2 regions of the Rhizobium anhuiense bv. trifolii genome follow, and region 1 is predicted to be linked to the other one. Evidence: riboswitches for the same ligand, from Rfam matches in the RefSeq annotation. Region 1 holds a riboswitch; the other holds the start of a gene.
The links. A riboswitch is a leader RNA that binds a small molecule or an ion and turns the genes downstream of it on or off. The one in region 1 is predicted to bind thiamine pyrophosphate.

Region 2: it holds a riboswitch for thiamine pyrophosphate, as region 1 does, so the genes downstream of both, thiC (phosphomethylpyrimidine synthase ThiC) here and NE851_RS31325 (YkoF family thiamine/hydroxymethylpyrimidine-binding protein) in region 1, are expected to answer to the same signal.

Annotation. Positions count from the first base shown of each region.
Region 1 is NZ_CP098803.1:4,637,674-4,642,727, reverse strand. Features, by position in the region: gene NE851_RS31340 (ABC transporter substrate-binding protein) at 1-444, opposite strand, end outside; gene NE851_RS31335 (ABC transporter ATP-binding protein) at 525-1,325, opposite strand; gene NE851_RS31330 (ABC transporter permease) at 1,322-2,128, opposite strand; gene NE851_RS31325 (YkoF family thiamine/hydroxymethylpyrimidine-binding protein) at 2,219-2,851, opposite strand; TPP riboswitch at 2,842-2,955, opposite strand; gene NE851_RS31320 (NADPH-dependent FMN reductase) at 3,144-3,719, opposite strand; gene soxR (redox-sensitive transcriptional activator SoxR) at 3,803-4,267, shown strand; gene NE851_RS31310 (SDR family NAD(P)-dependent oxidoreductase) at 4,347-5,054, shown strand, end outside.
Region 2 is NZ_CP098802.1:300,590-305,643, reverse strand. Features, by position in the region: gene NE851_RS08365 (sugar ABC transporter substrate-binding protein) at 1-211, opposite strand, end outside; partial or broken gene NE851_RS08360 (IS5/IS1182 family transposase) at 1,168-1,380, opposite strand; gene NE851_RS08355 (hypothetical protein) at 1,589-1,900, shown strand; gene NE851_RS08350 (hypothetical protein) at 2,309-3,019, shown strand; TPP riboswitch at 3,239-3,350, shown strand; gene thiC (phosphomethylpyrimidine synthase ThiC) at 3,442-5,054, shown strand, end outside.

The DNA.
Region 1 (5,054 bases):
GATCAGCGCGCTCTCCCAGGTGCCGCCAAAGCCGCCATAGGTCTTGCCGTCGAGGTCTTTCGGGCTCTTGATGTCGTCGCGTCCGCCCTTGAAGATCAGGCGTGCGGTTTCTGTCTGGACGACGCCGTAGACCATCTTCACGTCACCGCCGCCGGCGCGCTGCGTGAGGGTCTCGATCTCACTGCTGATGCCGAAATCGGCAACGCCGTTCGACACCAGTGTTCCGGCGCTGGTATCGGTGAAGGGAAGGATCTCGACATCGAGTCCGGCATCGGCGTAGAAGCCCTTCGCCTTGGCGACATAGATGCCGATATGGTTGGTGTTGGGCGTCCAGTCGAGCGCGATGCGAACCTTTGCGGGCGCCGATTGGGCGAAGGCGGTGCGGCCGGCAAGGCTTGCCGCGATGGCGGCGAAAATCGTCTGGCGGCGGGTGAGAAGCAGCATGGTGACCTCCTCAGGTCTCTAGAGCATGATGCCGAAAAGTGTCGGCGGTTTCGGACGACATCATGCTCTAACTCTATAAATTAGAACAGCGATTCAGATTTTGGGCCGACCGGCCTAAAATCATCCTGTTCTTGCGGATGAAGCAGGGTTTGCAGGATTTCGGTTTCGATCGCCTGGGCCGCCGGCGAGCCGAGGTCGGCGATGCTTCTCGGACGGGGCAGGGGAACGCGGAATTCGCGGATGATACGCGCCGGACGGGCCGAAAGCACGTAGATCCGGTCGGAGAGGAACACGGCCTCGCGAACGTCATGGGTGATCAGCAGCGCCGTCCAGCGGTGCTCGGTCCACATGCCCTGCAGCCATTCCTGGATCTGCGTGCGCGTCAGCGCGTCGAGCGCGCCGAAGGGCTCGTCGAGCAGCAGCATGTCCTGCGTCTGGACGACGGTGCGCAGCAGTGCGGCGCGCTGGCGCATGCCGCCGGATAGTTCGGAAGGATAGTGGTGTTCGAAGCCGGAAAGGCCGAAGCTCTCGAACAAAGGCGCGACGGCGGCGCGGGCCGCGCGGCGGCTCATGCCTTTCACCTCGAGGCCGAGTGCCGCATTGTCGATGATCCGGCGCCAGGGCATCAGCGCATCGCGCTGCGGCATGAAGGCGAAGGAATGCGGTGCCTGTTCCAGCGGCACGCCGTTGAAAAGCATGGTGCCGGAATCGGGTCGAAGCGCCTGTGTCAGCAGCCGCAGCACCGTCGATTTTCCGGAGCCGGACGGTCCGACGATCGAAACGAACTCGCCGTCTGCGACGGTGAGCGAAATGTCGCCCAGCACCTTCATGCCGTCGAAGGACTTCGAGATACTACCGAGTTCAACCATTGTATCGCTCATCGGCGCCGCTCCCCGGTTGGCTGCCAGGGCATGACGAGGCGCTGGATCAACAGCGTCAGCCCGAAGAGGCCGAGCGTGAGCACGGCGCTGACGACGACGGCGGCGAGCACGAGATCGGGACGGAAATTGTTCTTGGCGTTGAGGATATAGATGCCGAGGCCGCGGGCGGCGCCGGCATATTCGGCAAAAATCGCGCCAACGACGGCATAGGTGATCGAGATTCTGAGGCCGGCGAAGAAATAGGGCAGCGAGGAGGGAAGCCGGGCCAGGCAGAAAATCCGCCAGCGACTCGCCTTCATCGAATTCAGCAATTCGGCGATGTCGCGGTCGGTCGATTCATAGCCCTGCAGCAGGGCGACGAGCAGCGGAAAGAAGGTGACGAGCGCCACCAGCAACACTTTCGGCAGCAGGCCGAAGCCGAACCAGAGGACGACGAGGGGCGCGATCGCCACCAGCGGCAGGGTCTGGCTGGCGATGAAGATCGGCAGCAATGCCCGGCGCATGAAGGGCACGAAATCCATGAGGATGGAGGCTGCGAAGGCGAAAGCAAGCGACAGCGCGAAACCTCCAAGCGTCGCGCCGAGCGTCGGCCAGGTGTTTGATATCAGCGCCTCGCGGTTCAGCCAGCCCTGGATGACGATGCGCGACGGCGCCGGCAGGATGGAGGGCTTGATCCCGGAAAGATCGACATAGAGTTCCCATGCCGCCAAAAAGGCGCAGCCGGCGAGCAGGGCAGGTATGCCCCGGTAGAGAGCGGCGCGGAGCGCGGCAAGGCGCGAACCCAGTGGTGGTAGCGGTGTCATCGGCGTTCGATTTCAGGCTTTCGTCGGGCACTGCATAATTCCTTAAATCGGAATCGATTTAAGGATAAAATTATGCAGCAATTTAAAGTGTTACAGCGTCCTTTGCGCGTCTGAAAAGACGCGCGGCGCTGTATTGGCTGACACCGTGATATCGAGGGTCACATGCCCCTCGGGGTCGCCGAAGCGATAGAAGGCCTCACGAATGGTTGCGAAGACGGCGCCGGCATCGCCAGAAAGCCTGGTGCAGAAATTCTTGGCGCGGTCGAAAGTGCCGGAGCGTTTGAGAAAGTCGATGCAGCCATAGATCTCGTCCATATGGGTGCCGGTTCCCATGACGTAGAGCGAGAATTGGGCAGCGGTCGGCTGTCCGGTCTCGGCGGTGATTTCAACGGCGGCAAGGGCGGCCGCTATACGGTCAGCAAGCGGCTCTGCCTGGCCGGAGGAGGGGTTGACGCCGCAGATGGCCTCGTCGGGCTCACCGGGGCAGCCGCGTGAGACGGCGGCGGACAGCACGCAATGTTCGCCGGTCTTTGCGGCGGTGACGAAAAGATCGTGCATGGCGGCGAAAAGAATGTCAGGCGGGCCGACCAGCAGCGTAGAGATGTCATCAGTCTCGATGCGCAGCTGGTCGCGATAGGGATCGAGCGCCTTGACGGCATCGAGAATGATGCCGACGAAATCGCCGGACATCGGATAGAGTGACACTTGTGCGCCCGAGAACATCTGAACCTCGCTCCGCTGGCATTACCCAGATCAGCTTTGAAGGGTCCAGAGGCTTGCACCTCACATCTCAGCCCCGGCAATACGGAGCTCCCCCGTTAATGGCGCGGAAACTATCACCGGGGTTTTCTCCCCGCAACTGCAAAGTTGCGAACCCGTCCATGCGGTCGGGATGAGCCTGCCATGCCCGGTATCGACTGATATGTCTTACGGTTGAGAACACCCGGACGGAGGTCCTGCCCGGGTGTCCCTCGAGGTTCCGTACCTGCCGGGAACGGAACCGGAGCTTGCTGCCTCAGGCGGCGATGTCGGCATAGGGGCTATCGCTGCGGGCAGTGACGAGCGCCCGTGTCCACCATTCCAGCCTCGCCATCATCCGATCGAGCAGACGCATCGCGTCGGTGGGATTGTCGAGCCGTCCCTCGGTGTCGAAGCGGTTCCAAGGTGCTGTAAAGCTTACCGAATCGCGGATCGTGACGGCGTGGAGTTCGGCAAAGACGAGGCGCAGCTGTTCGACGGCGCGCAGGCCGCCCGATATGCCGCCATAGGAAACGAAGGCGACAGGTTTGCCCTGCCAGGGCTCGAAGAAGAAATCGATGATCGACTTCAGCGAGGCCGTGAAGCTGTGATTGTATTCCGGGGTGACGATGATGAAGGCGTCGGCCATGCCAAGCCGCCCGGCGAGCCTGTCGATTTCGGGGTGTGCCATGTCACGGCTTACCGGCAGCGCGAAATCGAGCGGGTCGATGATGTCGATATCAAATTGCGGGAAGCGGACGAGCTCCTGCGTCAGCCATTTGACCACCCGGTCGCAGATGCGGCCCTCTCTCGTGCTGCCATAGATGACCGCCAGCCTGGTGGGTGTTTTCATGCGTTGCTCCTTGTCGCGATTGGACTTTACGATTATCGAAGCACGGGTTATAAAACCTCAACTAATATTGAGGTCAAGAGCCGATGGATACGATTCCTGCAACGCCGCTCGGCAGACTTCTGACGGTTGGCGAAGTGGCGGAGCGCAGCGGCCTTGCCGTCTCGGCGCTGCATTTCTACGAGACCAAGGGGCTGATCTCGAGCATCCGGTCCCGCGGCAACCAGCGGCGATACGGCCGTGACGTGCTGCGCCGGCTTGGCATCATCAAGGTGGCGCAGCGTGTCGGCATTCCGCTTTCGGAAATCCAGGCGGCGTTCGAGTCGCTGCCGCAGGGACGCACGCCCACCGTCGGCGACTGGCAGGTGCTGTCGGCGCGCTGGAAGGATGATCTCGACGCGCGAATCAGGCGGCTGAGCCTGCTGCGCGACCGTCTGACCGGCTGCATCGGCTGCGGCTGCCTGTCGATCGAAAGCTGTCCGTTGCGCAATCCCTGCGATCGGCTCGGCAAAGAGGGGTCGGGTGCGCGGCTTCTGGAGACCGAAAGCTAGAGCCCTTCCCCAGAGGGAGACTTGGCTGCGTCTCCCGGGAAAGATCGGTACCTGCCTTTCTTTCGGTCGGCGCGCTCATATGTTAAGGGCGAGTGACGCAACCGGCGGCACTGTCCGCGAGGAGGACGGCTTCGTGTTTCATCCCAGACTGTTCGAAAATCGCAATGTCGTCGTGACCGGCGCCGGCCGCGGCATCGGCCTCGAAGTGGCCCGGCAGTTCCTGGACTGCGGCGCAAAAGTGATCGTCCATACCGGGCGCAAGCCGGGACGCGAGCTGCCGGATTTCCTGCTGACGGCTGAATCCGAAAGACGGGCGCTGCTGCTGCACGCCGATTTCTCGGCGGCCGGTGGGGCGGCGCAATTTGCCGAAGACGTTCTCGCCTTCTTCGACAGGGTGCATGTGCTCGTGAACAATGCCGGCACCATGCTTGGCCGGTTTCCCGCGGCCACGCTCACCGACGCAGAATATGAGGCGATCGTGCGGCTCAACCAGACATCGGTGGTGGCGCTGACACGCGCACTGTTGCCGGCATTAAAGGCGGCTGAAGGCGCCGCTGTCGTCAACACGGTTTCGATTTCGGCGCTGACCGGCGGCAGCCCCGGTTCCTCGATCTATTCGGCCTCGAAAGCCTTCGTTGCGACCTATTCCAAGGCGCTTGCCCGTGAGCTCGCACCGGATGGAATCCGGGTCAATTGCGTGTCACCGGGAACGATCGAGACGGATTTCCATGAGCGCTATTCCTCCCGCGAAAAGCTGGAGCAGACAAGAAAATCCATCCCCCTGCAA
Region 2 (5,054 bases), on a different replicon from region 1:
GGATCTGGCTCTGCTGCTTGGAAACGTCGTTCTGTGCGTCTTCGACCTGCAGCGTCACACCGCTGAGTGTTTTTGCGTAATCGGTCATGCCGTTGCGCAGAACCGTCAGGAAATTGTCGTCGAACTTCGCCATCGAGACGCCGACCGTTTCCGCGTGAGCCGCCGTCGACATGACGAGCGCCATCGCAGTGCCCAGGATAAACTTTTTCATTTTCACTTCCTCCACAAAGCGGTGCCCGGCTGCACCCTCCTCACGCCGGGTTTCCAGCCCACTGGCCGAAAACATTTATCGGGGCTGCCAGAAAAAGGCCGAACATCATCATAGGTATCAAGACAATCTCGATGCTGACGACTAGCCCCTCCTTCGCCGCTACGTTGACTCGCGCGAACCCCCAATTTTTTGGTGCCTAATTTGATGATTTAATTCCGCGGTCTCTAACAGCGCCAATGTCGAGCGTCTTTCACCGAAGACACCACAATGATGCAAAGCCGACACATGCCATATTGTCCAATCTCTTCGTCAGCTCTCGCGTGATCGCGAGGCAACGTGACGCAGTTTTGGTAAGCTTCTATCTATTTCACTTTGAGGTCCATTCATCGTTGTTTGTGAAGTCTCTCATTCTTGAAAGAATCGTCGTCATGAATGAGAGAACCCCATCAGTCCCCGGATTTTTTCAGGAATATCGAACCCGATGGCAGGAGAGATTAACAAGAGCGCCGCCGCAATGGAGCGGGTCGCTGAACTGGGCCGGTCGAGGCGGCAACTCTACACTCGCCCTCGCAGAGCTCCTGGCTCCGGCGCAGACCTCTCCGGAGAGGTCGTTGGCGACGACATGTCATCTGCACTTGTCGATGCAATTTTATTTCATGACCATGTCCAATCGCTGGCCATAGATTGTGCAAATACACGAGGGGTAAAAACGATCATGGCCCGAATTCTCAACCGAATGCTGACTGCCGTACCCCTGCCATGGGGACCCTGTCAGCGTCAGCGTCCGACTCCTTGAACGACGGTCGACTTCCGCGCGTTCCTCTCTGCGGCCGCGTTAAGCTCCGAGAAGGAGTGATGCATTGAGACAGCAAACTCTACAAATCCGATCGGCGACGACCGCGGGCGTTAGTGCACAGATCTGGAATTGAACGGATGGGGATCTTTGAAACGGCTGATCATGCCGAGGGTGCCTTGCGGCGGACGAATTTCGGACGTGCGCAGTCAAGCATGCGATTGAGAACGGCGCAGCCGATGACGCCTTCGGTCTGCTGACCAGGCCGCGACCTCGCCCGCAGACGCCGCCCGATGATGGACTTTCATCGCCCGATTGCCGTTTCGACCAGCGAGCGTTTGCCGTAGCCGTTAGAGAGTTGCCATTTCATGCGGCCGCCAAAGACATGAAGTGCGATATATATAGAAGTATATACAATAATATATTCCATACCTCTCGGGTTTCTCGCAATAGAGAGTAAGATCTGCCAAATTGGAAACGATATACTTTGAAATATATCCGACACATCTATTGCGTTGCTTGTCGTTTTCATCAAGTGTCCTGTTATGATGAGTTACGACAGTGCAACAGGAAGATTCTTTCCCATGAATGCTGAAATCTTGCCGGCGACGTCATCGACGGGAGGCTTGCACAAGGAGCACGACGACATGGATCACCAAAAGAAATCAGACAAGCGCCTTGGCTACTCGCATCTGCGGTTGGCAACCATCGACGGCGTGTCGCTGCCTGGTCTACAATTGTCACTCGACCGGCAGGAGGGCTCTGTGTCGACGAAGAAGACCTTCTTCGAACAATTGCTCCTGGATTTTGCTTTCGGTTGCTACCTATTTTATCCGATCCAGCTATATGAACATCCCGCAACGAGCGAGAGAACGACAAAGGCGCTAAACCGTTAAGTGAATTGGGAGAATTTGGACCGGCCGCCACGTTCCTCCTTTGAAATCCACGTCTATCGGGTTTCCATATTTCAGGATGGAAGCGTCGGCTCAGTCGCCAACGCTTGCAAACTCCAACAACAGGTCGGCGCGCGGATGGAGGATATCATCGACGACCTTGATGCGACGCAAGCAAAGGACGGCTCGGGCACACAGGCTTCAACAGGTACGAAGCAGCACCGCAGGAACATCGGAAGATGGCAAGAAGTCTATCGGGAACCCGACCGTTAAACGGTACCTGCAAGGCGCAGTTCAAATCTTGCTGCCGGTATCAAATACGCTGACAACGCGCGCTCGCCTGCCAATATCAAGGAAATTTGACGCCCAGGGTTCGCCCATCAAATTTACTGCAGAAAGGATTCGTTCTCCGTGTCATTTTGTTCTTCGAAACGCATTCGCATCGCCGCACTTGCAGCGACCGCCATCGTGCTGGGCACCCAGGTCGCAATTGCGCGAGAACCGTCTATAGGGTCTCAGTGGCTGAACTCGCCGGCATCTCGAGTGGAAGCGCTTGCGGTCCTTCAGACCTTGAATGCCAATCTCCTGAGTAACGCCAGTGCTACGTTGACCCTTGATCGCTGGTGCGCCGCGCACAAGCTCGCACCGGAAGGTTCTAAGATTGTAGCTCAGCGTGTGGGCGGGCAAGACAAGCCGGCCGATGAGCACATCCGTGAACTTCTGACCGTCGGACCCGGTGAGTTGATCGCTTATCGCCGCGTCCGCCTGGTCTGCGGCGACCGCGTCTTGTCCGAAGCCGACAATTGGTATGTACCTGCAAAATTAACTGCAGAGATGAATCAGGCGTTGAATACCAGCGATATCGCGTTTGGCAGAGCCGTTCAGGCTCTCAATTTCACTCGCACAAACCTGTCTGCCAAGTTGCTCTGGTCCCCTCTATCCGAAAGCTGGGACATGGACGGTTTAATAACGCATGAAACAGGTTCCCTTACCCTGCCGCCGTTCCTGCTCGAACATCGTGCCGTACTGAAACTTCGAGACGGCACGCCGTTTAGCGCCTTGGTCGAAAGCTACACGGACAAAGTACTAGACTTTCCAGTTCCGCGCCTGCTTTCTCAATAGCGCTTCGGTACTCAGCATACTTGCTGAACTGCGCGGGATAAAATCGACAGCCACTGCATGCGACAAAAGCGCCTGCCTTGCGGAAGCGTGCCGGTCGGGCGACTGGCTTGTCGATTCGTTTGATCGCGGCGACCACGCACGGTAGCCTGAGTGTAACCTGACCCCAAGCCGTCGCAGATTGTCGCTTGACAGTCCCCTCGGCAAGCCTCTACCCTTTTTGGCATTCACCAGGGGGGTCCCGGCAAGGGGCTGAGATACTGCTATCGCGCGCAGTGACCCGTTGAACCTGATCCAGTTCATACTGGCGTAGGGACGGTGCAAGCGCTCGAAGGCAGTGGATTCACGCGTGGAATCCGTGCCGGCGTCTTTTCATCATTCCGGCTGAGGACTGGGTCTCCAATCGAAACTTGGAGCCTCAAACCATGAGTATCGCCGCCGCCCCAACCGTCACCACCGGCCCCTTGCCGGCATCCAGGAAGATCTACATTCGGGGGGACATCCATCCCGACATTTGCGTGCCGATGCGCGAAATCAGCCTGCATCCGACATCGGGCGAGCCGCCCGTTGTCGTCTACGACTCGTCCGGCCCCTATACGATCGAGGGCGCCGAGATCCGTATCGAACAGGGGCTGCCCTCACTGCGACGTGACTGGGTTCTCGCCCGCGGCGACGTCGAGGCCTATAAGGGCCGCCATGTCCGTCCCGAAGACAACGGCTTTGCCAGCGGCGAAAGGCTGACGCCCGAATTCCCCGCGCTACGCCAGCCGCTGCGCGCAAAGGATGGCAGTGCCGTCACCCAGCTCTCCTATGCGCGCGCCGGCATCATCACGACCGAGATGGAATTCATCGCCATCCGCGAGAACCTCGGCCGCAAGGCGCAGGCGGACGCCATGATCCGAGACGGCGAGAGCTTCGGCGCCCATATTCCTGACCATGTGACGGCGGAATTCGTCCGGCAAGAAGTGGCGGCGGGTCGGGCGATCATCCCCGCCAACATCAACCATCCGGAAGCCGAACCGATGATCATCGGCCGCAATTTTCTGGTGAAGATCAACGCCAATATCGGCAACTCGGCCGTCACCTCATCGATGGCGGAGGAGGTTGAGAAGATGGTCTGGGCGGCCCGCTGGGGCGCCGATACCGTCATGGATCTCTCCACCGGCCGCAACATCCACAACATCCGCGAATGGATCATCCGCAATTCGCCGGTGCCGATCGGTACCGTGCCGCTCTATCAGGCGCTGGAGAAGGTCGAGGGCATTGCCGAGAACCTGACCTGGCAGGTCTATCGTGACACGCTAATCGAACAGGCCGAACAGGGCGTCGACTATTTCACCATTCATGCCGGCGTGCGGCTTCACTACATCCCGCTCACCGTCAACCGTGTGACCGGCATCGTCTCGCGCGGCGGTTCGATCATGGCGAAGTGGTGTCTCCATCACCATCGCGAAAGCTTCCTCTACGAGCATTTCGAGGAGATCTGCGACATCTGCCGCGCCTATGACGTCTCCTTTTCGCTCGGCGATGGCCTGCGCCCCGGCTCGATCGCCGACGCGAATGATGCGGCGCAGTTCGCCGAACTGGAAACACTGGGAGAGCTGACCAAGATCGCCTGGGCGAAAGACTGCCAAGTGATGATCGAAGGCCCCGGCCATGTGCCGATGCACAAGATCAAGGAGAACATGGACAAGCAGCTCGAAGTCTGCGGCGAGGCTCCTTTCTACACGCTCGGGCCGCTGACGACCGATATCGCGCCGGGCTACGATCACATCACCTCTGGGATAGGCGCAGCCATGATCGGCTGGTTCGGCACGGCGATGCTCTGCTACGTCACGCCCAAGGAGCATCTGGGGCTTCCCGACCGCAACGACGTGAAGGTAGGCGTCATCACCTACAAGATCGCGGCTCACGCCGCAGATCTCGCCAAGGGGCATCCGGCGGCACAGCTGCGCGACGACGCGCTCTCCCGCGCCCGTTTCGAATTCCGCTGGGAAGATCAGTTCAACCTCTCGCTGGACCCAGAAACCGCCCGCAG